Regions from separate parts of the Exiguobacterium sp. MH3 genome, predicted to be linked through region 1. Evidence: predicted binding sites of a transcription regulator. Region 1 holds the regulator's gene; the other holds the start of a gene.
What was found. Region 1 encodes LexA, which represses DNA repair genes until DNA is damaged. Its sites were predicted from a motif close to CGAACATATGTTCG; they were not measured.
Positions count from the first base shown of each region.

Region 2: a site for LexA is predicted at 5,942-5,955, ahead of U719_RS16390 (NUMOD4 domain-containing protein). Genes of this name have one in related genera too.

Region 1 covers NC_022794.1:1,103,124-1,114,855, reverse strand. The annotation lists gene U719_RS05600 (recombinase family protein) at 1-285, opposite strand, end outside; gene U719_RS05595 (hypothetical protein) at 331-621, opposite strand; gene lexA (transcriptional repressor LexA) at 830-1,444, shown strand; gene U719_RS05585 (metal-binding protein) at 1,476-1,946, shown strand; gene U719_RS05580 (MIP/aquaporin family protein) at 2,133-2,834, shown strand; gene glpK (glycerol kinase GlpK) at 2,878-4,380, shown strand; gene U719_RS05570 (hypothetical protein) at 4,456-4,776, shown strand; gene dhaM (dihydroxyacetone kinase phosphoryl donor subunit DhaM) at 4,855-5,223, opposite strand; gene dhaL (dihydroxyacetone kinase subunit DhaL) at 5,216-5,818, opposite strand; gene dhaK (dihydroxyacetone kinase subunit DhaK) at 5,843-6,811, opposite strand; gene U719_RS05550 (AzlC family ABC transporter permease) at 6,966-7,667, shown strand; gene U719_RS05545 (AzlD domain-containing protein) at 7,646-7,972, shown strand; gene U719_RS05540 (GNAT family N-acetyltransferase) at 8,286-8,561, opposite strand; gene U719_RS05535 ((4Fe-4S)-binding protein) at 8,536-8,772, opposite strand; gene glnA (type I glutamate--ammonia ligase) at 8,889-10,235, opposite strand; gene U719_RS05525 (MerR family transcriptional regulator) at 10,281-10,679, opposite strand; gene U719_RS05520 (methionine gamma-lyase family protein) at 10,820-11,732, opposite strand, start outside.
Region 2 covers NC_022794.1:273,318-294,836, forward strand. The annotation lists gene U719_RS01485 (sensor histidine kinase KdpD) at 86-1,435, opposite strand; gene U719_RS01490 (response regulator transcription factor) at 1,432-2,121, opposite strand; gene U719_RS01495 (class I SAM-dependent methyltransferase) at 2,099-2,674, opposite strand; gene U719_RS01500 (bifunctional transcriptional activator/DNA repair enzyme AdaA) at 2,837-3,880, shown strand; gene U719_RS01505 (DNA alkylation repair protein) at 3,877-4,923, shown strand; gene U719_RS01510 (GNAT family N-acetyltransferase) at 4,924-5,265, shown strand; gene U719_RS01515 (AAA family ATPase) at 5,304-5,882, opposite strand; gene U719_RS16390 (NUMOD4 domain-containing protein) at 6,015-6,542, shown strand; gene U719_RS01525 (methyl-accepting chemotaxis protein) at 6,591-8,234, opposite strand; gene U719_RS16900 (hypothetical protein) at 8,330-8,506, opposite strand; gene U719_RS01530 (GGDEF domain-containing protein) at 8,652-9,743, shown strand; gene U719_RS01535 (NUDIX domain-containing protein) at 9,791-10,198, opposite strand; gene U719_RS01540 (Type 1 glutamine amidotransferase-like domain-containing protein) at 10,195-10,845, opposite strand; gene U719_RS01545 (methyl-accepting chemotaxis protein) at 10,867-12,945, opposite strand; gene U719_RS01550 (ABC transporter permease) at 13,019-14,050, opposite strand; gene U719_RS01555 (ABC transporter ATP-binding protein) at 14,043-14,723, opposite strand; gene U719_RS01560 (hypothetical protein) at 14,873-15,253, shown strand; gene U719_RS16395 (hypothetical protein) at 15,250-15,612, shown strand; gene U719_RS01570 (hypothetical protein) at 15,602-15,865, shown strand; gene U719_RS01575 (RidA family protein) at 15,899-16,285, opposite strand; gene U719_RS01580 (hypothetical protein) at 16,461-18,197, shown strand; gene U719_RS01585 (hypothetical protein) at 18,231-19,850, shown strand; gene U719_RS01590 (FtsK/SpoIIIE domain-containing protein) at 19,880-21,519, shown strand, end outside.

The sequences.
Region 1 (11,732 bases):
GTGCTTCTTAAACGTGTGCAAAATAGCGATTTTCGCATTCCCTCGACCAATCCGTGTGTCATCCGTTACGAGGACCGCATCTACCGCATCACGTGTCACATGATCAAGAACCGTCAGCATCCCTTCCCGATCGACGTCATATCCACTCTCTTTTTCAGAGACGACATCCACGACATCAAAACCCTTTTGAGACGCGACCTTCGAAAGTTCCATCCGTTGGCGTTCAATCGAACTATCTTGTGCTTCTTTTTCGGTCGACACCCGACAATAAATCACGACCTTCATCGTACCTCACATCCCTGTTCGTTCTTTCACAACTTTTCCATTTTGTCATTGTTGTGCGATTGGTACAACGATTTTGCTTTTTGAGATGACGTGTTTTGTCTCGACATCATTATTTTTAATCAACCAGTTGACGTATTCTTCATCTGACATCGAACCGTCATTGTAGACTTCAGCGATTTGTTCAACTGTAGCGTTCTCATCGACCGTAACGGAAGCAGTCATTAGTTGCGCCACTTTTTCATCCGGGCGCGGTGTGAGTAAAAAGATCACGAAGGCAATACTTAATGCATAGAAGAGAATTGAAAAAGCATGAGTACGAATCGTATGAATCATCATGAATCCCTCCAAATATGAAATGAATGAGTTAGAATAAATGTTCGCGGAACAATTGTTCGCATAACTCATAATAAACACAGAACCCGTGTTCGGTCAACACAAAATGTCGAACAATTGTTTGTACGCTCATTTGTTCTATGTTATAGTGAATCTAGAAACATATATTCTTACATTTCAAACTTCAATCCAGAAAGAGGTGGCAATTCGTATGCGGAAAATGTCTAAGCGCCAACAAGAGATTCTCGACTACATCGTCTCTGAAGTGAAACTGAAGGGGTATCCACCATCAGTTCGTGAAATCGGAGAAGCAGTCGGACTCGCGTCTAGCTCGACGGTACACGGTCATTTGGATCGACTCGAGAAACGGGGAATGATTCGCCGTGACCCGACGAAACCACGTGCGATTGAGATATTGCTTGATAAGCCTGAAGAAATCACGGAAGCCATCGTCCATGTTCCCGTCATCGGGAAAGTCACAGCAGGTCTTCCGATTACAGCGATTGAAAACATCGAAGAACAGTTCCCACTCCCTGCACATTATGTAGGGAACGAGACGGTCTTCATGTTGACGATCGATGGTGAATCGATGATTAACGCAGGTATTCTTGACGGCGATCGTGTCATCGTGCGCCAACAAAACACAGCAGAAAACGGAGAAATCGTCGTAGCTATGACCGAAGATAGCGAAGCGACGGTGAAACGGTTCTTCTTAGAAGATCAACAGGTACGTCTACAACCAGAAAATGACTCGATGGATCCGATGTATTTCGATAATGTCTCCATTCTTGGTAAGGTAATCGGCGTGTATCGGACGATTCATTGACGGAGGGACCAGTTACGACTGGTCTTTTTTCATGCCATCAGGAAATGTACATGATACCGTCAATACCGTCGCACTGACGGGTTACGTTGCGTATTCGGTCGCAACGCAACAAACCGATTGGTTACCGACTGCCATCGGTATCGCTGTCGGTACCCTTTGGTTGTCACCCGACCTCGATTTAAAGTCAGAACCGTATTATCGCTTTGGACCATTTCGAGTTCTTTGGATGCCGTATGTCAAGATCATGCCTCACCGATCGATCTGGTCGCATGGACTGATCATCGGAGACATCATTCGGCTTCTTTATAGTGCTGCGATTCTGATTCCCCTACTATTTATAAGTCTATATTTTCAGGTTCTTGATTCCGCTACGATTGATTCGTGGTTTGCTTCCTTGCCTGCATTCATCGTTGGCATCATGGTGGCGAGTACGATTCATATCCTACTAGATTATTCCAGCAGTTGGTTTCGACCTAAAAAAAGAAAAAAACGTCGTCGGTAACACCTCTTTTGCTTGCTTGCAGGCAGGAAGAGGTGTTTTCTTATCCACTTTTTCGTATTTTTAAACATCAAAATAAAAAATTTCCATTCCTATATTTCAATTATATGTATTGAAAACGTTCTCAAATCGGAGTAATTTAAAGTAGAAAGGCCATTATCTGCTTTAATCCAAAGGGAGGGTTTTTGCATGAATAACTTTGTACTAGAAATGATCGGTACGATGATCCTCATCCTGCTCGGGGATGGAGTCGTCGCCGGTGTCGTCTTGAAAAAGACGAAATCGGAAAACAGCGGATGGATCGTCATCACGTTCGCTTGGGGTCTTGCCGTCATGACAGCAGCATTCGTCGCTGCTGAAAGTGGAGCACACTTGAACCCCGCATTGACAATCGCACTTGCTTTGAACTCTGACCTACCGTGGGCAGACGTTCCGATCTACATTGCCGGACAACTTGTCGGAGCTTTCATCGGCGCCATTCTCGTTTGGCTTCATTACATGAAACATTTTGAAGCGACTGATGATCAAGCTGCAAAACTCGGTGTGTTCGCAACAGGTCCAGCGATTCGTCATACGCCGTCGAACTTGATTTCTGAGATCATCGGGACATTTGTTCTCGTCTTCGGTATCTTGGCACTTGGTTTAACAACGTTCGGAGATGGCTTAAAACCACTCATCGTCGGTTTACTCGTCGTCGTCATCGGTCTCTCGCTCGGTGGTACAACAGGGTATGCCATCAACCCGGCTCGTGACCTTGGACCGCGTATCGCGCACGCTATCCTACCGATTCCGAATAAAGGTTCATCTGACTGGGGCTATTCATGGATTCCTGTCGTTGGTCCAATCATCGGTGGAGCGATTGCCGTGTTCATCTATCAATTGATCTACTAAGATCACGTCTCACTAACACATACCGCTCAAGGGGGATTTCGAAATGGAAAACAAGTATATCCTAGCACTCGACCAAGGTACGACAAGCTCACGTGCGATCATCTTCGATCACGATGGGAAAATCGTCAATTCGGCACAACGGGAATTCAAACAGTACTTCCCACAACCAGGCTGGGTCGAGCATGATGCAAACGAAATCTGGGGTTCGATTCTTGCCGTCATGGCCGAAGCACTCGGAACAGCAGATATCAAACCTGAGCAAATCGCCGGAATCGGCATTACGAACCAACGCGAAACGACGGTCGTCTGGAACAAAGAAACAGGTAAACCGGTCTATCACGCACTCGTTTGGCAATCGCGTCAAACGTCTGGTATCTGTGACGATTTAAAAGAACAAGGTTTGAACCAGAAGTTCCGCGATAAAACAGGACTTCTGATTGATGCCTACTTCTCTGGAACGAAAGTCAAATGGATCCTTGATAATGTCGAAGGTGCGCGGGAGCAAGCGGAAAACGGTGAATTGCTCTTCGGTACGATCGATACGTGGCTCGTTTGGAAACTGTCTGGTGGAAAAACGCACATCACGGACTACACGAACGCTTCACGAACATTGATGTACAACATCTACGAACAAAAATGGGATGAAGAATTACTCGATATCCTCGGTGTTCCTGCTTCGATGTTGCCAGAAGTTCGTCAGTCGAGTGAAGTCTACGACAAAACGGTACCGTATCACTTCTTCGGTTACGAAGTGCCAATCGCTGGTATTGCGGGTGACCAACAAGCTGCACTCTTCGGTCAAACGTGCTTCGAAGCGGGTGAAGGGAAAAACACATACGGAACAGGTTGCTTCATGCTCATGAACACAGGTGAGAAAGCTGTTTCTTCTGATCATGGACTCTTGACGACGATCGCTTGGGGTGTCGATGGAAAAGTCGAATATGCGCTGGAAGGTTCGATCTTCGTCGCTGGTTCTGCGATCCAGTGGCTCCGTGATGGACTCCGGATGCTGAAAAATGCGAAAGATTCAGAAGGTTACGCAACGAAAGTTGACTCGACAGACGGTGTTTATGTCGTACCTGCCTTCGTTGGTCTTGGTGCGCCGTACTGGGATTCAGATGTTCGCGGGGCAATCTTCGGATTAACACGCGGAACAGATAAGGAGCACTTCGTTCGGGCAACGCTTGAATCACTCGCTTACCAAACACGCGACGTGTTAACAGCGATGGAACAAGATTCTGGGATCGAACTGAAGACACTTCGTGTCGACGGTGGTGCTGTAGCCAACAACTTCTTGATGCAGTTCCAATCGGACATTCTCGGCGTTCCTGTCGATCGTCCGCAAATTAACGAAACGACAGCACTCGGTGCAGCTTACCTTGCTGGATTAGCTGTTGGTTACTGGAAAGATAAAGCGGAAATCAAACAACAATGGAAGCTGGATCACCAGTTCAAACCAGAGATGAAAGAAGACGATCGTGAGCAACGCTATGCTGGATGGCAAAAAGCGGTGGAAGCGACAATGGTCTTCAAACCATCAAAATAAAACAATTGACCCGGTCCCTTTTTCAGAGAGACCGGGTTTTTGATATCTTATAAAAAATATAGCGAGAGGTGTGTCATGAATTCTACTTATTCTGATCAACAGCTAAAAGAACACATTCAGGCCGCGCTGGATGGCAACATCACGCATGAAAAACTAGCAGATTGGTGTTATCGATACATGACAAACGTGTACCAGAACGATCTTTATCATATTGCAACCGACGGACGTAGGAGCTATCCGTTAAGTGAGCAAGCGACTGAAGTAGTAAACGATATTGATGCACAATGGGATCTTTATCTTGCTAACAGTTATTCTCTAAATGAATTACAGACCATTGATTTATCTACAATTAGTTTGCCTAGAGAGTGGTTAGCAAAATGGCTTCAGTCGTTTTGATTCATGAAACACTCATCTAAGTTTTAATACGAATAGAAAAAATGCCCCTTCGCCTACTCGCAAAGGGGCATTTACTACTTATTTGCTAAACTCTTTTTTCAATCCATCTTCAATCTCATCAACGGATTTCGACTGACCACTTAAGACTGCCGCTAAAAACGCACCTTCGACGAGTGGTGCGTCGATAAACCGAACCGTCCGTTCGCCACTATATAGTTCAAGGGCCAGTTCCGTGTTCATCGTCGCAGAACCGATATCCGTTAAAACGACTCCATCATCGTCCAGTGTATTTAGTGTTTCTTCGATTCGCGTCGCGTCCGTTCCAATGCTACCGTCCTCAAGACCTGCTGCTATTAAGACTGGCGTATCCGGTGCCATCTCTGCCAACAGTTCCTTTAGTCCAGTCGCAAGCTTTTCACTATGGGAAACGAGTACAAGATTAACCATGAAGCACCTCCGCGATTTCGCCAAGTAACAACGCACTTGATAGACTACCTGGGTCCTGGACGCCTTCCGTCGCTTCACCGAAATAAGACGCACGCCCTTTCGTTGCGATACGCGCTTTCGTATCAGCAAGCGCTTGATCGATTGCCGCTTTCAAATCCCCGTCTTGCGAGAGCGCCTCTTGGAACGGTGTCCAAATATCGACCATCGTCTTTTGACCGAATTCCGATTTCCCACGCGATTTGATGCCTTCCGTCGCTTCATGGAAAGCATCCGCGAGTTCTGCACCTTCGACTTCTGTTTTTCCTTTGAACGCACCAGCGAACTTAACGAATGCCGTGCCGTACAAAGGACCGGATGCCCCACCGACCGTCTTGATCAGCGTCATCCCGACCTCTTTCGATAAAGCTCCTAAGTCCTCATACTCGCCGTGTTCTTCTAACGTCTTTTGGACTGCTTGGAAGCCACGTGACATATTGATCCCGTGGTCCCCGTCACCGATTTCCCGGTCAAGGTCCGTCAATTCATCCTTGTGCTGGTCAATCTGTTCCGCTGCTTTGATGAGCGCGCTTCGTAACTGTTCCGTCGTCAACTTCATCTTTGTACACCCCGTTTATCTAAATTAGAATCCAATCGCTTTCGTTTCTGCATCGAGATACCCAAGCAGTTCATCATCTACTGGTAAGAGCGTGATTGAGAATCCGTGCATCTCGAGCGACGTCATATAGTTTCCAACGAACGAACGGGCAATCTCGTAACCGTGTGCCTGAAGTTCTTCCGCGACATATTTATATGTGATATACAGTTCGGATTCTGGTGTTCCACCCATCCCATTCACCATGACTGCGACTTTTTTGTCTGGTACTTCTTTTGTCAGACGATCGAGCAACTCTTTAACGATCGCATCAACGGAAGCGACTGCTTTTCGTTCAAGTCCTTTTTCACCATGGATGCCAATTCCGATCTCCATCTCGTCATCGTGCAACTCAAAGCCCGGCTTGCCGCTCTCTGGCATGTAACATGGTGAGAGTGCCATTCCGATCGAACGAACGCCCTGGATGACTTTTTCCGCGACTGCTTTGACTTCACTCAGTGATTTCCCTTCTGCAGCTGCAGCTCCGGCAATCTTATGGACGAAGACCGTTCCCGCGACACCACGACGATCCTCTTCCTTTTTGATCGCGATGTCATCATTGACAACGACCGTGTCGACTTCGATGTCCTCGAGTTCAGCGAGTTCCTTCGCCATATCGAAGTTCATGACATCACCGGAGTAGTTCTTGACGACAAGGAGGACACCTTTTCCACCATGGGCTGCCTTGATACCTTCGAGCACCATGTCCGGTGTCGGTGACGTGAAGACTTCCCCACAAACAGCCGCAGCAAGCATACCGTCCCCCACGAATCCAGCGTGCGCTGGTTCATGACCACTTCCTCCACCAGAGACAAGACCGACTTTTCCATCAAGCGGTACTTTTCGCGCGACGACATTGACTCCTTCGACCTTTTTATACAAATCAGGGTGAGCTAGTACGAGTCCGTCGACCATGTCTGAAACGAACCGGTTTGAATCTTTCATTAATTTGTGCATGAAAAACGCTCCTTTACCTAACTGATTTTGCCGTACCACTTACTCTTTACCACCAAATCAAGTCGAATATGTCGAAAAAAATGATGAAAATATTGACCAGTTGGTGACGATATTCCGCATGAGTGCTATGCTCTTAAAAAAGAGGAGGAATCGAATGTCATCAGCCTTTCAAGCAGGCGTCCGTGCCTGTCTACCCACTGTCCTCGGATATATCGGCATCGGTTTTTCAGCTGGGATCGTCGGTCGTGCCTCCGGCTTATCCCCTCTTGAAGTCGGATTCATGTCCGTCTTCATCTATGCCGGCGCCGCTCAGTTCATCATCACGAGTCTCTTACTATTAAATGGTCCTGCTTCTGCCATCATTCTGACGACGTTCATCGTCAATCTCAGGCACTTGTTAATGAGTCTGACGCTTGCGCCACATGTCGAGACACGTCATCTCCGCGACCGCCTCGGTACCGGAACGCTACTGACGGATGAGTCGTTCGCTGTCGCGATGAACACTGCGCAAAAAGGGAAGCTCTCCCCGTCCTTCATGCATGGCTTGAATCTGACTGCTTACTTCAGCTGGATCGTCGCAACCGTTCTCGGCGCCCTTGTCGGCAGCTGGTTCCCTGATCCCGAGCGCTTCGGTCTCGATTTTGCCCTGACAGCGATGTTCATCGGCTTATTGTACTTACAGTTTGAAGGGGAACGTTCCCGTATTGCCGTGAATAGTTGCCTCCTACTGATTGTCTTACTATTGCTTTACATAACCATGCGCTACTTTTCTCCAGAAGTCGCCGTTCTTTGCGCGACGCTCGGTGGTGCAAGTATAGGAGTCGTGATCACACGATGGAAATCCGCCCGGAATTAATCGCTCTTTTTTTAGCTTGTGGACTCGTCACTTGGATTCCACGCGTCTTACCGTTTCTCGTCCTTCATGGACTAACGTTACCGCGCCTCGTAACAGAATGGCTCTCGTTCATTCCGGTCTGCCTGCTCGGTGCCCTTTTCTTTCAAAATCTTCTCATCGCTCAAGATGAGGCGTTTCCGACGGTTTCGACGCTTCATGTCTTCGCCGCACTCCCGACCATGGCGGTCGCGATTTTCAGTAAAAGTTTATCCTGGACGGTCGTGACTGGTGTTGTCACGATGGCGTTTCTACGATTGTATCTATAAGCAAGTCATTCATCTTTAGCCTATTTCGATGCATCTCTTGTGTTATCCTTATAATAGAAATAAATGGATAGTGAAGGAGGTCCTGATATGCCAAATAAGCAGTTCATACCCTATTTGATATTGCTGTGCGTCATTTTTATAATCGCGAGTCAAATGGATCTGCCTTATCTGCTAAAACAAGGATTGATTGTGTTGTACGTCATCGCCTATTTCGGCACGCTGATGGTTTCTCTCAAAATGAAAGTTAGGGATCATAAACAATGACTCGAAAAAATCTCATCTGGTCTTGAGAGACTAGAGGAGATTTTTGTGTTCACGTATTTGCTTGTACGTCCTGATAATCGGATTGATGTTCAAACTCTTTTTTCGCAAACGGACATAACGGTAACAGCTTGACGTTTGCTTCTCGTGCCCAGTTGACGATCTCGGCAACGAGTTGTTCTCCGATCTGTTGATTGCGGTGCGAGGGATCGACGTATGTGTGATCAATGATCCACATGCCGTTGTTCGTATCGCTGTAAGTGATTTCCCCAATCACTTCCCCTTCCTGATGGGCTTCGATTTTACGTTCCGCTCGTTTCAGCTCCATTTGCTTCCCTCCGTTCGTAAGATAAGGCGCCGCTCGGACAACCGTCGACGACCCGCATGACATCGTCCACTGGTGCCCCGTCCGCTTCAATCCACGGACGCCGCTTGACATCAAAGACAGTTGGTAGACTTCGTACACAATGACCAGAGTGAATGCAGACTTCCGAATCAAAATAGACCGTGATTTCTTTGCCTTCATATCCTTTTTTCATGATGTATCGTCTCCCTTTCTTTGTACTCTTATATCTTTCCACATCCTTGACTCAATCCCTGTCGGCGCTATGAAAAAAGCACTTCCGGACAGAAGTCCGAAAGTGCTTGAGTTGGATTAGAACAAGACCATGTACTGATCGCGTTCCCATTCCGTGACTTGCGTCCGGAACATATCCCATTCGATTTCTTTCAATTCAACGAAGTGCTCTGCGATGTGATCGCCGAGAGCGTGCATGACGACGTCATCCGCTTTCAAGACTTCGAGTGCGTGGCTGAGTGTTGATGGAAGATCATCAATTCCGTTTGCAACGCGTTCCGGTTTGTCCATGACGTAGATGTTGCGGTCGATTGGAGCCGGTGCTTTCAAGTTGTTCTTGATTCCATCAAGACCTGAAGCAAGCAATGTCGCAAGCGCAAGGTACGGGTTCGCTGCTGGGTCGACTGAACGAACTTCGATACGAGTCGAGAGTCCACGTGCTGCAGGAACACGGACGAGTGGTGAACGGTTACGTGCTGACCATGCGACGTAGCAAGGTGCTTCGTAGCCAGGAACAAGACGTTTGTATGAGTTGACTGTCGGGTTACAAACCGCTGTGAACGCACGAGCGTGTTTGAGGATACCTGCCGTGAAGGCACGTGCATCATCCGACAATTGCATGTCTTCGTTGCCTTCATCGAAGAAGACGTTCTCGTTGCCTTTGAAGAGCGACATGTTCGCGTGCATGCCTGATCCGTTGACACCGAAGAGTGGTTTTGGCATGAATGTCGCGTGCAAGTTGTGCTTCGCAGCAATCGTCTTGACGACGAGTTTGAACGTTTGGATGTTATCCGCTGTCGTGATCGCATCCGCATATTTGAAGTCGATTTCGTGCTGACCTGGAGCGACTTCGTGGTGTGATGCTTCGATTTCAAAGCCCATGTTCTCGAGCTCAATGACGATCTCTTTACGGCAGTTTTCACCGAGGTCGACTGGTGCGAGGTCGAAGTATCCACCTTGGTCGTTCAATTCAAGTGTCGGACGACCTTTTTCATCTTTCTTGAAGAGGAAGAATTCTGGCTCTGGTCCAACGTTGAATGATGAGAAACCGAGCTCTTCCATCTCTTTAAGTACCCGTTTGAGCTGACCACGTGGGTCTCCTGCGAACGGCGTGCCATCCGGATTGTGGATGTCACAGATTAAACGTGCAACTTTCCCTGTTCCATCTTCTGTCCATGGGAAGACGACCCATGTGTTCAAGTCTGGGAAGAGATACATATCTGATTCTTCGATCCGGACGAATCCTTCGATCGATGAACCATCGAACATCATTTTGTTATCAAGTGCTTTTTCCAATTGGCTTACTGGAATCTCAACGTTCTTGATCGTTCCGAGGATATCTGTGAACTGTAAGCGAATGAAGCGTACATCCTCAGCTTTAGCGATTTTCAAAATGTCTTCTCGTGTAATGTTGCGACGTGTCATGTGACAAATCCCCTCTCCGATTCGTTTTTATATGGTTACAGGTCCTTACTTGAAGAAACGCCCGAGCTCACCTTGGATGAGCGACGTCTTTCCATGTCGTCCTGCTTCCTTCAATTCATTTTTCAGGAGTTTATACAATTCGCCGTCAGATAGTTCCGGGCGCGTCTCGACGACGCTCTCCGCAACGCGTTCGCGTTTGACGAGATCGTTTTCAAAAATCAATTTGATCCCTGCGATATTCAGTCCCTGATCCAGGTATTCCTTGATCGACAACAGACGATCGACATCGTTGAACGAATAGAGGCGACGCTTCGTCTCTGTCCGCTCCGGTTTGATCAGTCCTTGTTCTTCGTAGTATCGGATCTGGCGGGCAGATAACGCGGTCAACTCTTGAACGACTCCGATGGGAAATAGTGGCTTGGACTGGCGTGATGAGTCTGCCATGTGGTTCCTCCTTTTTCCTTACTCCATGAGAATAAACCTCTGTCAGGCAACTTGTCAAGCGATGTAAGAAAAGTTAACACAACTTTTTTAATCACTTTACATGAAGTCGTTCAGAGGTCTTTTCACGAGATATTCTAGTATTAAACGTTTTTTTCTGGAATTAATTGTTTTTCCATCAAGTGATTGACGGCTGAGATAATGGCAATCTTGACGTGGCTATACGTCAAACCACCTTGGACGTATGCGGTATAGGGCGCACGGATCGGACCATCCGCTGACAACTCAATCGATGATCCTTGTACGAATGTTCCTGCTGCCATGATGACATCGTCCGCATAGCCCGGCATATAATCCGGAATCGGTAACGCATGTGCATTGACGGGTGAAGCGGCTTGAATCGCCTGACAGAAGGCAATCATCGGCTCTGGCGCATGGAACGAGACCGATTGAATCAAATCCGTCCGCTCTGCCGTATGATGAGGTGCCGTGTCAAAGCCGAACTGACCAAGCATGCTCGACGTGAACATCGCGCCCATCAACGCTTGGCTCACCGTATGTGGTGCCATATAGAAGCCTTGGTACATATCCGGAAGTGCGGATAACGATGGACCGGCTTCGGCGCCAATCCCTGGTGTCGTCATCCGGAACGACGCTCGTTCAATCAAATCAGTCCGACCGACGAGATAACCGCCAGTCTTCGCAAGTCCACCACCCGGGTTCTTAATCAACGATCCTGCCATCAAGTCCGCCCCGACGTGTGTCGGTTCGATCGTCTCGACGAACTCACCGTAGCAGTTATCGACGAAGATCAGTACGTGCGGATGGACAGCTTTTATGATGGCGATCGCTTCTCCGATCTCGTTGACCGGCAGACTACGTCGCGTCGCATAGCCTTTTGAACGCTGAATCCCGACGACCTTCGTCTGTGGTGTGATCCGTTCGAGAACGGCCGGTACGTCGATCGTCTCGGCGTTTTTCATCTCGACGACATCATACTGGACGCCCAGTTCCTTTAATGAACCGCGTCCGTCACCACGAATTCCGACGATCTCT
Region 2 (21,519 bases), 820 kb from region 1:
GTGTATCGAATTCCAATTTCAAAGAAGTGTCTAAGAAGTAACAACCTGACCAAAAAAGCACCCGATGCGCACATCGGATGCAGGCTTATGAAATATGTGGAAAACGACAGGTCACGATGAAGCGGTTGTCTTGTGAAGTCAACGCGACGTTCCCCGCATGACGCGCCATGATTTGCTGAACAATCGACAGACCGATGCCGGAGCCACCAGACGAGCGGGAAGCATCGGACGTCCCGAACGGTGTTAGCCATTCGTTTAGTTCCTCTAGCGTATAAGTCGATTCAATCGCATTTGAACAGATCAGCTGGATACCTTCTGCGTCGTCGTTGATGGTAATCCGAAGATCACCGGTCCCGTGAAGCGTCGCATTGCGAATCAAATTCTCAAGCAAGCGCCGTAAGAGCATCGGATCGGCGAAGAGAGTCGCGTGTGCAGAACCATTGACAGTAGAAGAAGTGCCAGGAAACAGTTCCAGGACTTGTTCCGTCAGTGTGACGAGATCAAGCGATGTCCGTTCGACTGGATAATCGGTGTTCGATAATTTAGCGAGCGTGAACAATTCGTCGATCCGGGAAGCGAGCGTTTCTGACTGTCGGGTGACAATCGCTAGAAGCTCCGTCCGTTCCGTCGCGGATAACGTCTCGTGTTTTTCGGTTAGCCACTGGATGAAGCCTTGGATTGAGGTCAACGGAGTCCGTAGGTCGTGCGACAGACTCGTGATCAATCGCAACTGCTCGACGAACCGCTCCTGGTCGCGTACGCGTAAGGTGCGGAGTTCCTGTTCGATTCGTTCGATCGATTGGGCGAACAACTTGAATTCCTTCGGTCCTTTGACGGGAGGTAACGGTTCCGTTGGCGCTGGTTCGACCGTCAACCGCTCAAGCCGTCGCTCGAGTTCGCGGAACAAACCAGCGATCCAACGTGTTAAAAGCAGTAAAAAGACGATGAACAAGACGACTTGTAAGATGAAGAAGGCGTTCGAATTACCGACTTGATATTCATTGAGTGTTGGTTTATCGGACTGAACAGTCAAAAAATAGCCAGGCTCACGGGTTCCAAGATTGATCGCTTCGATATGGTGCAATGTCCTAACCTTTCCTGTGTCTGATGGCTCCCGCTCGGTTGGTGTTTGCTCAGCAAGCAGTCGGCTCGGTGTTAAGTCTTTTGGATACTTGTCGGAAGCGCTGACCAGACGACCATTGGCATCGTATACTGCCCACTCATAGGGCCCGGTCGGTATTTGTCCATTTTGATAACGTATAATGTCCTCTTTAACAGCGCTCACCGTGTCTTCTTCCGTCGTGTAGTAGTAACGGGGAACCGTTTTTCCACCAAGCGGCAATTGACTCGCCAGCAACCAGGCAAGTGCCGTACTCAAAAATGCAGCGAGCAGCAACAAGACGAGCATCCAAACAGTTAGTTTGATCCGTCTCATGGCTCAACCTTATAACCAACGCCCCAGACCGTCTGGAGGTGGCGCGGTTCTTTCGGGACATCCTCAATCTTGTCGCGGAGCTTATGGATCAGGACCATGACAGCGTTCGACGCGGAACCAAGTGCTTCCTCCTGCCAAACTCGTTCATACAGGTCTTCAGCCGAGAAGACACGACGGGGGTGACTCAAAAAGAGCGCCAGGCAATCAAATTCACGGCGTGTCAGGGCGAGCGGTACATCGTATTTAAAGATGACGCGTTCGTCTTCTTTGAGTGTGAACGGACCGACCTGAATCGCTGAAGCAGTAGTCGGGACATGATACTGACTGACGCGGCGTAACAGCGCCTTGACGCGGGCGACGACTTCAAGCGGATTGAACGGTTTACCGATGTAATCGTCCGCCCCGAAGGTCAAACCTTGAATTTTATCCATGTCTTCGCGTTTCGCTGTCAGCATCAAGACGGGTAACGTGTGACCGGCAGCGCGCGCAGCTTGAACGGTCGAGAAGCCATCGCGAACGGGCATCATCACGTCGAGTAACATCGCATCAACTGGACGCGTTGCAAGAGTCGCTAACGCTTCCTCACCATTTTCGGCTTCGAGGATCTCGTACCCTTCATTGGTTAAATACAGTCGAAGCAATTGACGGATGTCTGCTTCATCGTCAACGATCAAGAGCGTGGGCATGTGTAGATTCCTCCTGTTGTACCCCCTCGAAAACATAAGCCGGGGGCAGATTGTAGAGCGTGTGCGAATAACTGTGTTCTTGGAAATAGTCCCGGAACATCTTGAACTGGAACCGGGTGTATTGAAAGGCGATGAAGTGACCGCCTGGTCGTAGTAACGTTTGGAATTGTGCCAATAAGTCATGCCGCAACGCTGCCGGGAACGAGGCGAACGGGAGACCACTGACGATGACGTCGATCTGTCCGCTCCATGAATCGGATAATCCTTGAACGTCACCAATGAAGAGAGTGACATTCGTTTCTTGAGCTAGCAACTGCTCGAGTGCCGGGCGGAACGTTTCGCTCCGTTCACAAATCAAGAGATGTGTCTCCGGTGAACGAGCGGCCAGTAAAGCTTTGGTGATCGCTCCGTCACCCGCTCCGACTTCAAGAATTTGGCGTGGACGATCGGCGACGGCGCGTCGTGCCATCATTTCAGCCAGACGTGGACTGCTCGGTGCGACGGCTCCGACACGGAGTGGTGCGTGAAGTGCTTCTTTTAAGAAATCAAACATGAAAACCCTACTTTCCGTTGAGTATATCATGTAGTATGCACATCGTCCCTTTCGAAAACAGGACGATGTTTCTTAAGTGAATCTTAAACATATCAATGCCTGATTTTCGGCGACATGATGACCGGACAAGCCGGTATACTAAGGACAAAGGAGGGGAAGGCGATGGAACATCACACGTATTATGAAGCGCTCGTTCGCCGGGACGCGACGTACGAAGGAACGTTTTTTGTTGGTGTCAAGACGACCGGCATCTTTTGCCGTCCGACGTGTCCGGCACGAAAACCGAAAGCAGAGAACTGTGAGTTTTTTGAGACGGCGCAAGAGGCATTACTTGCCTCTTATCGACCGTGCCGTCGTTGTCATCCGCTTGCTTATCCCGGCGATCATGGTACGATTCAACGCTTGATCGAAGCGGTCGAGGCAGAACCAGACAAACGATTCAAGGAAGCCGATTTTCGAGCACTTGGTCTCGATGAATCAACGGCACGCCGCCAGTTCAAGAAACGCTTCGGAATGACGTTCGTCGCGTATGCTCGGGCACGACGGATGGGGCTTGCGATGAAGGAGATCCGGACCGGTAAGCCGATCATCGAAGGGCAGTTGGCTGGAGGTTATGAATCGAGTAGTGGTTTTCGTGAGGCGTCAGCACGGATTCTCGGGCAGGCACCGTCGCGCTTTGACGGGCAGGTCTTACGCGCGAAATGGCTTGATACACCACTCGGTTCGATGCTGGCGATTGCTGACGATCAACTCTTACATCTGCTCGAGTTCGTCGACCGACGTGGACTGGAGCGGGAAATCGAACAATTACGTCAAAAAGCGCGCGCTGTCATCGTTCCCGGGGAATCACAGGTCTTTGGACAAATTGAAGCGGAGCTCCGTCGTTACTTCAAAGGAGAGCCGGTATCGTTTCAAACACCTTTGATGCGATACGGGACGCCATTTCAACGCCGCGTCTGGGAAGAACTCGAACGGATTCCGAGTGGGGAGACGATCTCGTACCAAGAGCTGGCGATCCGGATCGGTCAACCGACCGCTGTTCGTGCCGTCGCACGAGCGAATGGAGCGAACCAACTGGCAATCGTCATTCCGTGCCACCGGGTCATTCGGACGAATGGAGATTTAGGTGGATACGCGGGTGGACTCGCACGCAAGGAAACATTGCTCAAACTGGAGCGCACACAGAGAGGACTGGATGAAGGATGAGTTTGATTAAAGATGTGTTTTCACCGAGTTGGCTCGACCGCTTAGGAGCAGCGGTCGATGTATCAGATTTTCGAAGACGAGTCGAACAGAGGGACTGGGAAGAACTCGCGTTTAAACAACGCGTCCGTCGTGTGGCGAAGACACTAGAGACGATCTTGCCAGCGTTTCCGGATGCAGCGGGGGAGCTAGAGCGACTCGCACCGCAGTTTACCGGGCTACCGGGGATCGTTTTTCCGGAGTACGTCGAACGAACGGCAGACCTTTCTGACTGGTCGCTTGCATTAGAGACACTCGCCAAGTTGACGTCACATTCGACGTCGGAGTTCGCCGTTCGGCGTTTTCTACTTGTCGATCAGGAACGATATCTCGACCAGGCACTCAAATGGACAACATCAGATGATGAACATGTCCGGCGCTTAGCGTCTGAAGGAACACGCCCTCGTCTGCCGTGGGGACAAGCGATTCCGCGTTTGATTGCTGATCCGCGTCCAGCATTACCGATTCTTGACGCCTTACTACAGGATCCGTCACTCTACGTCCGAAAAAGTGTCGCCAATCACTTGAACGATATTTCAAAGACACATCCGGAATACCTGATCGAGCGAATCGAACGTCACTTAGGAACAGATCCGAATACAGACTGGATTTTACGTCACGCTTCCCGGACGTTACTGAAGCGCGGAAATCCAGAAGTATTACAGTTGTTCGGACACGTCACGCAAGGTGAGGTCGAGGTGACGGACTTGGTCGTCTCACCAGTGACGATTGGTCAAGAGTTACAGTTTTCGTTTCAAGTAAACAGTTCCGTCGAGCAACGTCTGCGTCTTGAATACGCGATCGATTACGTCAAACAACGCGGAACGAGTCGGAAGGTGTTTCAACTGCGGGAGCGGGAAGTCAAAGGTGTCTTACAAGTCGAACGACGCCAATCGTTTCGGAACATGACGACGCGTGTCCATTATCCCGGAACACATACATTGACAATTTTGATTAACGGAGAGGCTTACGCGACAGCAACGTTCGAGGTCGAGGAGGAGAGCTGAATGCAAGGGAGACATCCGGATTTTACGACGTCACGCCTGTTTGTCGAAGCAACGGATGACGAATCGGGTTGTAAGTGGACGTTGCACGCGTTACGTGAGAAAACAATCGTCGGAACGATTACCTTCACATGGAATGGATCGACCGGAAACTTACGTTATACAACGACGGATGAGAAAGATCAGCGCGGATACATCACAGAAGCGTTGACGTCGATTCTATCATATCTCGCGCGGACGTTATTACTGACGCGTGTCTACGGCGAAGCAGGCAGTGAGACAGTCTGGCGTCGAAACGGATTTCAGTTGCAGGCGAATCGATATGCACGCGAACTCCATCACTAAAGCCCCGTCTGCTTAAGCAGGACGGGGCTCGTTTGTGCTTAGACCGTTGTTTTGGACCAGTTGAAATGGTTGCAAATCGCTTCAGCGCTTTCGCGTGCACTTAATTGTTCCGTATCAAGGAAGAGATAGTTGACGTCCGGTAGTTCGCCCGGCAGCGAACGTGTCCGGTATCCGTCCGCCGTCTCACGTAAGTCTTGTTCAGAAGCAGCGAGGTCACGCTTCGTTACTTTGTGTGTCAATCGGTTTTCGGTCGTGTTGCGGTGAAGACGGGTTGCGACCGGCGCATCCAGTTCAACGATATAGACGTCAGCACCCGCTTGTTCGAATAATTCGACTGTCTCTTCAATGAACTCGAGACCACCGCCTTCGACACCGAATAGACAGAGGAATGTAAACAGCACACCTTCGAGCGAACTGTTCGCCATTTCCTTGAACATCTCGCGCCGGATCGTATCCTTTAGGCGATGGTGTGCAGGTTCAGAGAAATCAAAATAAGGCAATAACAGATCGATTGTCTGATGGTTATGGAAGACTTTCATCTCCGTCAATCGTTCGATTTCCTGACCGATCGTCATCTTTCCGACCGCTTGGGGACCAAGTAACAAGACAAATTTCATAGATGAACCTCATTTCCTTTTTCTGCTAAGAATAGCACATTCCGACGAGTGACATCACTAGAACGTTTGTTCGTAATTTGATATAATTCAAGTATGAAGTCCCGTCGTGTCCTTGTCTGAAGGAGGACAATCATGCAAGAACAATGGAAAGCCGTCATCGGCTATGTAGGTATATATGAAGTCTCATCGTTTGGTCGCGTAAGATCGCTCGACCGAACGATCGTAACGTGTCGCGGTGTCCAGCAACGCCGAAAAGGTGTCTTGCTCCGTCCACGGCTCAATCGGGAAGGGTACCGGAAAGTCACGCTTTATCAACGTGGTCGAGGAGAACGTGTCCAGGTCGGTGTACTTGTTGCACAAGCTTTTCTGACGACAGATGTTACAGAGGCGCAACTCGTCCGGCGCAATGGTAAACGGGCTGACGATCAGTTGTCGAACTTAGACGTCTTGCCTTCAATCGATCAGCAGTATACTGAACTGCTGGGTGAATTTGATCTCTTGTTAGGTCAACATGTGACGCTGTCGCCATTTCAGATTCGAACGATTCGCACGCAGTATGAGAAAGGGAAAACGATTCGTCAATTGGCAGAGCAGTATCAGGTGACGGAGAACCGGATCCGCAACATTATCGATAAAAAGGAAGCACGTTATATCGGCTGAAAATAGAGGAAAGGAGCGCTTACCAGAGATGGGAGGCGCTCCTTTGATTTAAGACGGCGATTCACTCGAGCGAACGGTCTGTTGCAACGAACTGATCCGTGACTCGAGTACCGCACTATGTGTCTTCAGTTCCGTCTGTTGAGTGACGTGGTGTTGCATCTGTTCCCCAAGCACCTGGCTGTAAGAAGAGAGCTCCGACATCAACTGCTGAACGGACTGCAGATGTTCCTGCATGTTCGACTGAACATCTGCGACGATTTGACGTTGGTGTTCCACGGTACCCAGTGTCGTTTCGATCGTCGTCGCTTCAGTCAGCATCTGTTGCAAGTGTGCCGTTGCCGTCTCGAGCTGTTGCGATGTTGAGAGAAAACGTTCCGTCATCTGCACGATGGCATGTTCGACTTGATCGAGTCCCGCCGTCCATGTCTGATTGACTTGACGGATGTGATCTGTACTCGTTCGGATATCGATTGCGAGTTTTTCGACTTCCTTGGCAACGACGATAAAGCCACGACCGGCTTCTCCAGCACGGGTTGCCTCAATCAGCGCGTTCAGCGACAAGCGGCGCGTCTCTTCAGCAACGCGCTGAATGTGCGAGATTGAGGTCTCCATCTGTTGCTGTAGGTGTGAGGTCTGTTGCAAAATCTGCTCTGTCGTCGCGGATTGTTCCTTCAGTAACTGGCTTTCCTCTTGTAAGGTCTCAAGTGTCGTGTGATTCGTCTGAACAGTCTGTTGAAAACGGGTTACGGCATGTTGGCTGTTGAGAAGTGTCGTTTGCATCTCACTTAACGCATCGTGCCCTTGAGCGGTCAAACGTGTCGAGGCGACGATTGTCTGATCCATTTGCGACGATTGCGCAAGTAAAGAACCGGCGACTTCATCGACGGCTTGGACTGATTGATCCATCGCGGATAAGCGCGAAGAAAAGTGGGGTTGGACGGATTCGAGTTCCTGACTCGCTTGTTGCATCTCAGCCGTTAAATCTCCGATCTGTTGCATCAACTGATTGTATTGAAACGTCAGCTGTTGTAACTCAAAGGTCGTCGTCTTGAGTGTTAATGGACGATACGATCGCTTCGCATGCGCTTCTTCAATCTGTAAGGAGAGTTTCGATAGTGGGGCGAGTTGTCTTCTAATTCGTGAGCGAATCAAGAGGCTGATACTGACAAGCGTAATCAAACTGACCCAGACGAGTGTCCAAGCTAAATCTCGAGCAGGGGCGATTAATTTATCGCGATCAGTCGTCAGCAAGATGACGTCATCGAGTTCCGGAATCGTCATTGCGACAAGAAACTGGTCTTGATTCGAAAAAGCATATGTACGGGCTGTTTTTAAGTGCTGTAGTAGTTGTTTTCGTTTTGCCGGTTCGAGTGTTAGCGGTCGGAACGCCTCACTCGTTTTCAGGCTTTGAAAGCGAATCGAATAGTCGTCACGTGATAAGTCGGTTCGCTGTTGCTGTTGCAATCGTTTGATGGCACGCGAGCGGTCTGTGGTGTCATCCGGATACGCAAGAAACGTTGCCCGGACATTCGCGTCGAACATCGTTAACTCACGCATCAGCCGTTCCTCAGTTGCTGCGACGGATTGTTGATACGATGCGTAAACGCTTAGACCGCTGATCACAATCAGTCCGATGGCAACGATCGGAATCAGCCATCCATTTAGTTGTTGTGCTAATAATCGTTTTTTCATAAGCATAAAAAACATCTCCTCCCGTGTACCTATCGGAAGGAGGGGTCGCAACATGTATGAAGGTGTTGTACGGCTTGTGTAAAGGTCTTGTGAATCTAGTTCACGTAAATCGGTAGGACAGTCGCAAGGTGTGTCATAAGTGCTTGTGTCTCTTCTTTTGGTTCGGATGTGACGTAAATGATCAACGCAGCAGCAACGATGACGAAGATAGCGATAACGAGAATAATGAAGAATGGCATCTTACTTTTTCGTTTTTCAGCTTGACGGTCCATAAAAGATTCCCCCTTAATGATGTAGACGATAGACATATTTGTTTGATTCCCTCTCCTCTTGTTTGAAAACCTTGGAAAAAGAGGGGAATGTGTAATTTGGAGGGAATAGAGTAAACATCTGAAATGGAATGAGGAGGATGTCGTCGTGCTTACGTTGCTTAATTCATTGTTGTTGAACTTCTCACTGTTGATTGCGACATTGCTGTTTGCGTTTTTACCGCTACGACGGATCGAGAGAATTTCGCCCAACTCCTCCTTACAAGTCCGACTCGTGATTGGTTGTATCGCTGGTGTGATTGGTGCGCTGTTGATCTTTAACAGTATCTCCTATGACGTTGCAAAGATTGATTTGCGTCTTGTTGCGCTCGTCACGGCGTACTTTTACGGCGGATTAGTCAGCGGTAGCATCACGATGCTATTCATCATCGGCGCCCGATTTGCGGTGACACCAGCTGGTGAATACCAAGGACTGATTCTGACGACCTTGATCTGTGTCGCGTTACTCGTGACAGCGACGATTTATCGACGGTTCGCTGCTCAACGGATGAAGGATTATCTCGTGTTGCTTGGAACAGGGATCGCATACAGCTTACCGGCGCTCTATTTATTAACGAACACGTTCGAGCGGTTTTTAGAGATTGCGCTCGTCTATATCATCGTCATCATGATTGGTGGCTACGTCACCTATCGTTTCTTACAGGAATTAAGGAAGCACTTTTTGTTCGTCCACACACAACAGGAACTGGCTTTAACGGATGGGCTGACGCAACTGGGAAACCGCCGGAAGCTAGATGAAACGTTAGCCGAGTACGCTCAGAACGGAACAGTCTTCTCCGTCCTCATTCTCGATCTCGATCATTTTAAATCAATCAATGATACATACGGACACGAAGGGGGTGACGTCGTTTTACGACAACTCAGCCATCTCTTGCAATCGTATTGTCCAGAACAGGGCGTCGTCGGTCGGTACGGTGGTGAAGAGTTTGTCTTACTGTTGCCGGACGTACCACTTCGACAAGCGGAACGACTGGGGGAACGGATTCGATCTGCCTGCGCCGATCAACACTTCGTTTATAAAGAGCACCCCGTTTTTCATGTCACGTTATCGCTAGGTGCCGCTTCATCCGATCAAGCATCGACTGTATTTGAGACCGTCCAGAAAGCCGACTTAGCATTGTATGAAGCCAAACAAACTGGCCGAAATCGTGTTGTCTGTTATCGAGATCCTTTACTGTAAATATAAACTGCCCCGCTCGACCAACTGGTCAGGCGGGGCAGCTGTGTTTAGCGATGCAATAACGAAAATACATCATGGCGTTTAAAATCAGCCAAAATGTTCGGGGCAATTAACTGACGAATTGTTGTTTCGTCCGCCCAGAGATAAGCGTCGTGTTCCACTGATAATTGAACGTCTGTCTGATTCGTCGAACAGATGTACATCAAGAGAATGATTTGCCGATCGGGATGCGTCAGGAAGCTCGAGGCATAGAGGAGACGCTCTTGGGTAACCGTCAACTGTGTCTCTTCTTTTATCTCGCGAACGAGACTATCGACTGGCAATTCACCGAAGTCGATCTTGCCACCCGGACATTCCCACGTGCCGCCACCGAAGTCAGCAGCAGCCCGGCGGACGATCAGAAGACGTTGCTCGTGAATGATGATGCCTTTGACGGCAGGAACGATTGCTGTCATTTGACGGGACTCCGCGACAATATGACGGGATCGATTCCTTCTGTTTCGACGAGGTGCTGATCGCGTAGATAGATCCCACTCTCGTCAGCAAGTCCGAAAGCACGGTCTGCACTTTCTTCCGTAAACGATTGCACGAGATGGGCAGCTTCGCCCCACGTCTCGTAATGGACACAGACGACCGCGTCGTTCAGTAAGGCAAGACCAGGCAAGCGAAGACGTCGATTGTCGCGTTGGTCGATCTCCGGAATGATACACCGTTCGGGCGAAACGAGGGCACCAGCTGAAAAACCGACGACCGGAACACCATCTGCGAAACGCGACTGAATGATGTCACCGATCGGTGTACCGACCAAGTATTGCTGATACAATTCGGTCTCGCCACCGGAGATGATGATGCCTTGACACTGTTTCAGTTGCGCGAGTTGTCCGTCTGTTGGTGCGTCAGATAGTGGCAGATGGACGAAAGACGAAATGCCATCTTCCTGTAACGGCTTCGTATAGATCGAGGCGTAACGCGTCCAGTCCTTACCGGTTCGTGGAACGTATAGAATCGCGACCGGTCCACCGTTCGTTAATGTAGCAAATCGTGTTCGTAAGTTCGGTGTAAAAGGAGGACCGCCTCCAAAGAGGAATAAGTGAGTCGGCATGAGGCATGTCTCCTTTCAAGTTTAATCCAGTGTATAGCGGTTGATCGTCTCGTGCAACTCACGGGAGAGCGTATAAATCTCTTCCGTCAGCGTATGGACGACATCCATTCGTTCGCTGAAAGCGAGTGATTGCTCGGATGCATGTTGGTTGTCTTGAGCGCTGGCGATGATTCCGGCACGCAGCTGTTCGGCTTGTGCGACGAGGTGGGAAGCGGTCGATAAGACATCCCGGTTCGTTTCCGAAAGGGCGGCCATATCAACAGTGACACCTTTTGACTGGGTGACGATCGAATCAAACGATTGCGTCGCTTCCGTGACGCGAACGACACCGTCTTGAACGGCAACGGTTCCGCGTGCCATGGCGTCTTCGAGTTGTTTTGTCTCCAGTTGGATCGAATCGATTGTTTCCTGGACGCGAACCATTGACTGTTTCGATTGGTTGGCAAGATTCTGAATCTCGCGTGCGACGACAACGAATCCTTTGCCTTGTTCCCCGGCACGTGCGGCTTCGATCGAAGCGTTTAATGAGAGAAGATTCGTTTCGTTAGCGATCGATTCGATGATGCTGATGATCTCTAAGATATTCTCGGAAGCGATTTGGACGCGACGTGATTTATCGGCAGCCTCATCAATCGCATTTTGAATCGATTGCATCTGTTCCGTGACGGCATGGAGATCCGAACGTCCGGTCGTTGCAAGATTTTCTGAACGACTAGCGCTATCGACGACGAGAGCCGACGTTTGCGCGTTCTGCTCGATTGTTGCCGTCAAGGATTGTAAGGACGCTGTATGCCCGTCGAACGCGCCAGACTGTTGCTGGGCGGTTGCGGCAATTCCAGTCATTGCTGTTGCCATCTCTTTTGTTCCGTGTCCGGTCTCTTCGGCTTCAACGACGAGCTCAGCGAGAGAGTCATCAATCGTCCGTGACATTGCATCGACTCGCTGTACCAAATTGATTAAAGAGAGGCGCATTGTCTCGAATAAACGGGAGAGCTGTCCAATCTCATCACGTGACGTCGCAACGACCGGTTGTGATAAATCGTGTTCGGCAATCGCGCCCGCACTATGCAGTAACGCGCGAATTGGTCGGACGAGCGTGCGTGTGAAGAGGATCGCAGCAAGTGCTACCAAAGCAATTAACGCCACTAACGCAATCAATAGCTTTTGGACGAAATCAGATAAAGAAGCAAACACTTCTTCCGTATGGACTTCTGTGATCAGTCCCCAGTTGAGACCAGCGATTTTTAGTGGTGTGAAGGACGTCACGACTTCATGACCATCGGTGTCCGTTGTTTCTGTCGTTTTCGTCTGACCGGCAATGACTTGTTTGACTGGCGTCGATTGAATGCGTTTTTCGCCGACTTCGGTCTGTTTCGTTGCCCGGAAATCAGACCGTAGACGTTGATCGGCACCAACGAGATACGATTCACCGGTCTTACCGAGACCAGCCGTTGTTTTCATGATTTTATTAATTTTATTTCCGTCGAGCTGGAGCGCAAGCACCCCGCGTGGTTGCTTCGTCTTTGGGTCAACATAAGGGATCGCAAAGAAGGCAGCGGGAGCTTGTGATGGTTCGTAATACGCATAATCGGCGATGACGCCTGTTTGTTGTGTTAAGGCGTCCTGATACGCTTTTCCGAGCCCTGACGATTTGAGATCACCGGTGACGACATTCTGACCGAGATCCGGTTCTTTGAACGCCGTATAGACGACATTTCCGTCCGAGTCAATGAAGAAGACATCATAGAAGCCGAACTGCTCGATATATTGATTGAAGTAGGTATCGAATTTTTTGGCTTCTTGCTGATACGAATCATTCGTAAGTCCACCATCTGCAAACTGTTTCGTCAGCGGTGCGAAGGCTTGCTGGACTTGTTCGTTCTCTGCTAATGCTTCGAGGTTCAAAAATTTCTCATCGATATGTTGTGTGACAGTCGCTTTTTTGGCATCACGAATCGCCTCAAGTTTCGCGTAAGCTTCGTCCGTTAAGGCACTCTTCGTTTCAACATACAAAAACGAACCGATCAAGACGATCGGTACGATTGCAAGACCGAGGAAAGCGAGTAACATTTTCGGATACAGACCCCACTTCATACGCATACACTCCGTTCGTTTTAGATTACCTTTAGTGTACGAAAGGAACACGAGAAGAGATATTGGATTTCCATATCTTTTAAATGACTTTATTTTCCGTAGAAGCTGTAATACGAGAGTCAACGAGCCGATAGAAGCGCTGCTTTCTAAACCACAGGGCGTGTTGTTTTACTTCTTGATACAGGACGAACAGAACGAAGGCGATGACAAGACCACGTCCAATCCATGGTAAGACGAGAAGGCCATAGTTCATCGCAGCAAACAGCTGAAGTAAGAAACGACGTTTACTCGAATCCCGCAGATACGTGATCAGCGGGAGTTGCTGATGCGTCTGATTGAATAATCGCAGATGAAGGAACGGACGCTTTCGATGCGACGATTTTGGTAAGGCACCGTTCAATTCAAGGACGGTCGCCGATAAACTCGACTGTCGTTTCGTCGATAGCAGGATGTCCTCCGTTAATCCGTCCTCGCGCCGTGACCAGCGCCGGACATGAAGGGATCCGAGCAACAACACACACAGTGCGACGACGAAGAGGACAGGGTGCGGTTGCAGCCAAAGCAGGAGTAACAGAGTGATGCGTCCGGTTGCCAGGACGAGGTGACCACTCCATTTTCGCAAGAATCGTTGCCCGGATAACCGGTACGTCCAGAAGCTAAAGAACGGTTGAAGTAAAGCGAGCGTGAGACTAGTCAGCAGTACTGTGATGTTGGACTGATCAAACCGAAGGAGATGTAACGGAAAGCAGAATAGTTGTAAGCCGGCAGTCAATAGAAAAATCCGCACGAAGTGATACCGAACGGAATACCACTTCATTCGAACGATCGCTCCAGGAACCGGTTTGAAGAAGAGGCGATCTGCGGGTTCGAACCAAGCGTAAAAGGCGGGCAGGAATCCAAACAGAATCCATCCGAGTAAAATCCAAGCGACCGGAACCGTTTGAACCCAGTCCGCTTGACCACTTAAGATTTGAATCGTTTCATAGATAATAAACAGCCCGACCGGAACGACGAGATACAGCAAGATTGTCCAGTCGAAGACTTCTCGAAAGAAGCGACGTTGTTCCGCGTGCCGTCGACGGATCCGTTGCTTCAAAAAGGTTTCAATCATGCTCGAGCACCATCGCTTCCATGATGTCGAACAAGCGAGCGCCGGGTTGACCAGAGGCTTCACCGATTTGAGCGAGTGTTCCTTGATGTTTGATGCGCCCCTGATCAATCCAGACGAAGTCGTCACACAGACGTTCTGCGGAATCAAGGACATGGGTGACGAGCAGAATCGCCACGCCACGCGTTCGTTCTGTTTCGAGTAAGTGCAACAAGCGAATCGTCGCGACCGCGTCAAGACCAACGAACGGTTCATCGATGATCAAGCAGTCCGCGCGTTGCATCAAGGCACAGACGAGCATCACCTTCTGTTTCATTCCTTTAGAGAAAGAAGAGACATAGTCATTTGTGACAGCATGCAGTTCAAACGTCTTTAAGAGTCGTTCTGTATAGGCATGATCCGTCTCGTGGAGCGAAGCGACCAGCTCAAGGTGCTCGGCGAGCGTCAAATATTCGTAATAGGTCGGCTGTTCCGGAATATAGGCGAGTGAGATGGGTAAATCGATCTCTCCTTCGACCCACGGTAGCGTTCCAAACATCGCTTGAATCGTCGTACTTTTTCCCGCACCGTTCGTACCAATCAAACCGGTGATGGTTCCAGGCTGTAAGGTAAACTCAATCTCTTGTAAGACAGGCTGACCGACGTCATAACCTGCTTGCTGAATGGATACATGCATAGTAAACATCTCCTTTTACTCCATCTACTGATAGAAGAAGAAAAATGTTTCACAGCAACAGAAATCAGCAGAACCATAGTAAAAAATGTAACAGGTTAAAAATAACAAATGGGCTATAATGGAAATATCAATTTTAGAGGATGATCACGATGCAAACAGTCGAACGAATTTATTACCGGGAGTCCGGCATGGGAAAAGGACAAACGTTTTGGTGGAACCGTGCAAGTCAAACGGTTCGAGCAGAAGATGAAGAAAATCGATTGACAGCACCTGGAGAACGCATACTGACACAAGACGATCTAGCGTTCATGGATACGTGGATGAGTAAGTATGATCTAGTAGCGTGGGGGACGTATCCTGAGTCAGTACATGAGATGCTAGACGGGACGGATTGGACGCTTGAAGTAACAACGAATAACCAAACCGTCTGTATCAGCAAGTCAAATGTCTATCCACCTGGATGGAGAAACATCCGTGACGCGTTGTATCATTTTTTCATATCACAAGCGAGTCAGGAGGGGCAGCGATGAAACGAACATGGTTGTATGTGATTCCCTTTGCTTGGTTTGGACCCTATTTTGATTGGAAAGAAGGTTCACTTCTAGGCTATGCCTTATTTTTGTTTGGACTCGGTGCTCTATCGTATTCACTTGCGCGGAGTGGGAAACCGAAATATATCGTCATCGGCAATCTAGTTTCGTTTGCGATTTCATACGGGATCGCGCTCAGCGCAGGGAAAGGATATGGTGAAGGGTACTTCAATCCATTGACGGTCAGTCAACTGGTGATCGGAGTAAGTATCTTGAATCTGGTTGTACAAATACCGATCGTGATGCATGCGATTCGAAACAAAGTGATGAAAAAGGAGTTAGAAGGACATGACGGATGAGAGCCAACAATTACTTGATGTAATTCAACGAATCCTAGAACGGCAATCGCCACTCGACTTAGTTGATATCTACCAGCGCGTCAGACAAACAGAACATTTGGATCTATCACGGTTTACATCAGAAGCAGGACTCGAGGCACGCGTTCGGAAATTGATCTACCTACATGCGAGTGAGTGTAAATTGTACCGGGGAGAGCAGGACCTCTTTTACAGCGAGACGGGAAAAGGAACAGGCCGCTGGGGATTGCGATAAAAAACGCTACGCAACGAGTGCGTAGCGATCAGATCACACGAGTCCTAAGATCTCGACTTCAACTAATGCACCTTTTGGTAGTTCCTTCACCGCGATACAAGACCGAGCTGGGAAGTGATTGTGCGGTGCGAAGTAATCGGAGTAAATCGTATTAAAAGCAGCGAAGTGTTCCATGTTCGTTAAGTAGCATGTCGTCTTGACGACGCGGTCAGGTGTCAGTCCTGCCTCTTTCAGGATGGCATCGACGTTTCGCATGACTTGTTCTGTCTGCTCTGTGATTCCGCCTGGTACGAGTTCACCTGTTGCCGGATCAATCGGGATTTGACCGGAAGCATAGAGTGTGCCGTTCGCGATAAAGCCTTGCGAATAAGGACCGATCGCAGCGGGAGCGTTAGAAGTTTCGATTTTCAAAAATGACATGTCGTTATTTCTCTCCATTCTTATAATAATTTTTACTCTAAAGTAAATTAAAAGATATAACTTAAAATCACTTTTATTATAATTATTAACAATACAATATGAATAAAAAACCATAAATGATATAATTTATTAGGGAAGTTGTTACAAATAATTATGTGATTAAGGAGAAATTATAATGCAAAATCAGGTCAATCCTTTTGTTTCATTTATGCATCAATATGATTTAACTACAGCAGACTACTCTAAAATCTTTGATGAACACACTAAGAAAATTGAATACAGCATCGATACAAATGTTAATAAGAAAATTATTGAGGAGCTTTCAACATCTCCTCGCTCTATCATCATAACAGGTAATGCTGGAGATGGAAAAACCAGAATTTGTAGAAACGTATATGATCAATTAGTTGAAGAAGAATTTAAGGGGTGGCCAGAATCTGGTATAGCAGAAATTTCATATAAAAATTATAAAATTCGAATAATAAAAGACTTATCGGAATTAAAAAATGAAGTTATCGTTGAAGAATTAAAAAAATTACAAGATTCACTAGAAAATGATGAGTCAAAAGTATATTTCCTCATTGCAGCTAATGAAGGGAAATTAACGCACACCCTTGTGAAATATCCTGAGTTAAATAAATTAAAAAATGCTGTCATTCCTCAATTTATATCAAGTAATAAAGAACTAGAAATGACGAAAGAAGTCAAAGTTTATAATTTGTTATACGCATCATCGTCGATTTATGCCGAAAAGATCGTAGAAGGATGGAATGAAGAACAAAACTGGAGCATTTGTACTGATTGTACTAGTAAAAATAAATGCATCATAAATAGTAATCATCTAGCTTTAAGTGATAGAACGACAAAAAATCGAATGATGCGTATGTATAAATCTTTAGATATGAATGGAAAGCATATGACAATGCGCGAGCTACTCATTCACTTAGCGTACACGCAAACAGGTGGGATGGCTTGCAAAGATATACATGAAGCTTCTAATAGTGAATCAATTCAAGCTCTAGCAAAAAAATCGTATTATGAGAACTTTTTTGGTAATAACCTTAGACCAGAAGTATTCGAGGAAATTGGTGGTATTCAAGAATTTAAATCACTAGATCCTGGATCTATTTCAGATTCTTTAATTGATGACTTTTTGCTTAATGGTGACTTAAGTAGTAATGAACAAATTAAAGACTCTCATCACACTTTGTTTGGTAAAGATATTGATGTTGAGAATGGTGCTTATTATGAAGATGTAAAAATGTATCGTTCAAATATACACGGTGATAATGTAAACGGTGTTGAATTAATGAATAAATGGTTTCCAAGATTACGAAGAAAATATTACTTTGAATCCGAAGATAATAAAAAGGTTGAAAAATTAATTCCCTATAGACATCGATATGATTTTATAAGCATTCTTCATAGAGGAAGAATTGAACATAGTATAAAAGTTAAGCTTGTAGATGGATTAAATACATTCTTCGCAAAGAGAATGGTATATTCCCCCTCTCATCAGCTATACGTATCTTCAGATAGTTTATTAGTTCATCAAATTATTGGATTGGATCAGGTAGATTTCCATATCCAAGGTAAAAACGAAACAATAGATCAAACAGGTACTACATTAACCCTGAGTGTGCAAGGTGTAGAATTAGCTATAAATTTAGTAACTTTTGAATATCTAATGCGTTTGAGCAATGGAGGCATGTTAAACGTTCTGAGAGAACATGTAGAGATATTACTTAATAGTTTTCGAAATAGATTGATTTCGTTAAAAAAACAGGATGAAAATATTTTACAAATTTTAAAGTTCGATCGTACTCAAGGAGCATTTGTATTAGAGACCATTGAAATTAATGAAAGTGAAGGTCCTGGTGTAGACACTGAACCTGAAGATGATGATTTTTAAATATAAGTAAAAGTGATTGAGAGGGTGTTAGAGATGCAAGATGAAAGTACAAAGTTTTCTAGCAAGATTGGTGCTGAAATATGGGGCCATCGTTTTAAAGATGGACAGCGAGGACCAGAGTATACTTTAGAATTTTTAAATGTATTTGCTGGAACAGGTTTCAGTTTAGAGAAGAAGTATTACGACCGAAGAAAAATGATTGAATTTCGCCAGTTTGTCTATGAAGGAGAAAAGGAGGGGGCAAAAGGTCATACCGCAATTTTCGAAGAAAATAAAAAAAATATAATTCGGGAGAAACTTGGAGTAAGTGAAAAACAATTAGAAGATTTACAAGTGTTCTTCAAAAATTTAACTATACCTCTAATGACACCGATGGGAAAACCGGTTGATCGCTCTTGGTACGCTCAAATGATGTATCCGCTCCATGAATCGTTGCTTTTTTCTGAAGTTCGTGTAAATAGAGATAAAAATAATACGAAAAATCTAACCATTAATTATGAACGTAATTTTTTTGCGCGTGGTGGAGAACTGTACTTTTTAATGTTGCATTATGGAACACTAAATAATTCTGAACTAAGGATTAATATTGAAAAAAACATGAAAACTCTACTATCTAGCTCTAGTGGAGTAATCGCTGTCATTAATCAAATAAACGAAGCATTTAGTGAGTATAGTACGGGGGATCAACCAGCACCACTAATCAAAGACGAAGAGTTATCAAACGTCATTACTAGCTGGGAAAGCAGTGAATACCCAACTTTACCAAATACAGATTTAGATTTATATAAAGAATTTGCAGAGGAACTTAATGCACTACTTATGCTAAATATTGATATTTATGAAATGTTTGATATTTTAACCTCTCTCATAACATTCCAACTTCATCGTTATATGATTTTTCAATCAGAACAAATAATTGGTGAAACGAGTAGTTATTTTATTGATTGCTTAGAAGGTCAAAATAAATCAATTAAATTTTTAGCACAAGATTCTTACCGAATTCACGAAACTATAGTAAGAGAAGCGTATAAAACTTTTGTAGAAGATCGAGTAGAAGAAGTGTTTTCTGAATCTAAAGCAGAAGAAAAAATTTATTTTTGGAGAAATAATTTTGATAGCTCTGAAAAAGATAAACTAAAAGGCTATTCTGGATTTTTTAATGAATTAAATTTTAACAGCCTTCAGGCAACAAAAAAGAAAAAACTCATAGAGGCATTAGAGACTAAAGATATCAATAATGCTAAAAAGTTACTTAGACTACGTATCGTAGAACTTTACATGGAGGATTTATCTAAAACACAAGTCCCCATTATGAAAACTTTAGCTCGTGATGGTCAGTTCATTGTTTCAGGAAAAGGATCTAAAGCTCGATACGTACTACATGATAATGTTTTAAGTGCTTTAGTATACGCAACTCTTAATGGTCAGAATAATTTACCCTATGATGATTTCTTAAATGAATTATTCCAAAAATATCGCATTATTATTGGAGAAGATGCTGCCAAAATTTCTGGTTTATATTCAAAAGAGGGAATTAATCTAACTCATTTTAGAAGTAATGAGAAAAAAATGAGACAAAAGTTAAAACAAAATGGACTACTTCAAGAATACTCAGATGCAACAGCATTAGTTACAAATCCTTATTATAATTGATGCAAAGTACTGGGAAGGAGCATTAAGCAATGATTGCAAAAATTACTCATAAAGAAAAGATAATAGGTAGTTGGATTGCACAACACCTACTTAATTATCTTAAAGATCATAAAAATAAAAATGCCGAAAAAGTACTAGTAAAGATAGAGGGAATAAACGAAGAATATTTTCCAGCTATTTTAAACGCTCTATTGGAAAATCAAACTCAACTCAAAAGTTTTTATGAACCATTAATACGGACTATAAAAAAAATTGAAGGTTACGATTCCTTTGTTCTAAATGAAAACGAAAATGGAGTATGGTTACGAAACAATGTAAAAACAAACGAAGCATTAATTTTATTAATGAATGAACGAACACCAGAAGCTCAAAGCTTAAAAGATATTGTTTCTATTGATGAAACTCAGTTGCTATCATCTGATGGATTTTTCAGTTTAGATCAATCTCTACGAGAAAAAGGGTATTTAGAACCACATCAGATAAAAGATTTACTCAAACTAATTGGAGCATATCAGCACAGAGGAGAACTTGATTTACAACTTTCAATGCTTATTGCCTATATTGAGAGTGTGTTACAGGAGAAAGAAATATCTAATGATACGTTTAAAGTGATTTTAGGAAAATCTCTACCTCATTTTCGGCTATTTAAAGACGAGCATTTAAAGTTTGAGTCGCTAGATGGTCTTCGTAGTCAGCTTAGAAAAAACTTTTTATTAAGTCACTTAAGAAAAACTTTAGTAAATTATTTAGATCCAGAGAAGTTGATGAAAAATGTAGATAATTTTATTGTCAATGAAGAAAAAAATAATTTTTCAAGTGAAGTTTGGAAAAGCTTTAATAACGATAAAGTATTGTTTTTAGAAAAAACAATGGAGTTTATTGAAAGACGAAACAACGATCTTTTAAATCTAATTTCATACAATGATGCAGAGCGCCTTTTCGGATTTAAAGTTTCTAATTCTTTAAAGGATAAATTGAATAACACAAGAGATATAATTCTAGATAATTTTGCAGAGAAGATTAGAGAAGCAAAAAGTATTGAAGAAGAGAGCCAGTTAAAGCAAGAAAAAATGGAAGCTGAAAGTCATTTTGACCGTGGTGTTGAAGCTGTAAATGCTAAAAATGATATTGAGGCGATTCGAGAATTTCGAGAAGAATATGAACAAGAACTTGAAAAAGAAAATATATTGAAAAAAATTATTAATATCGAAAATAAGCTTGAAAACCCATCTGAATATATTGATATTTTCGAAGCGATTTTATCTGAAAGTTTAGTGATGTTAGAGGAAATAGATCACGAAGAATTTAATGGTAATCTTACCTTTGAAATTTCAATAGATCAAAATATAGAAGTTTCTGAAGAACAAGCTAGATTCTTTAATTTTCATCTAAAATCTTTATCAATGTTGTCTTCGAACATAATTGTTCTTTCAGAATTGAGGAACACCAATGAATCATCTAAAGAAATTGAAATAATCCCTGTTAGATTACGACTTTTAAAAAATGAAAATTCTATAGCGAAATCTATTGTCAAAATCGATGCTAGTAGATCATTAATTGAAACGAGTTTTTCAAAATTTATCAATCAAATTCAAGATGGATTTTTACAATCTATTATTACGAAAAAGGGTACGCCAATTGAAGAAGATCTTAAGGAGTATTTGAACGA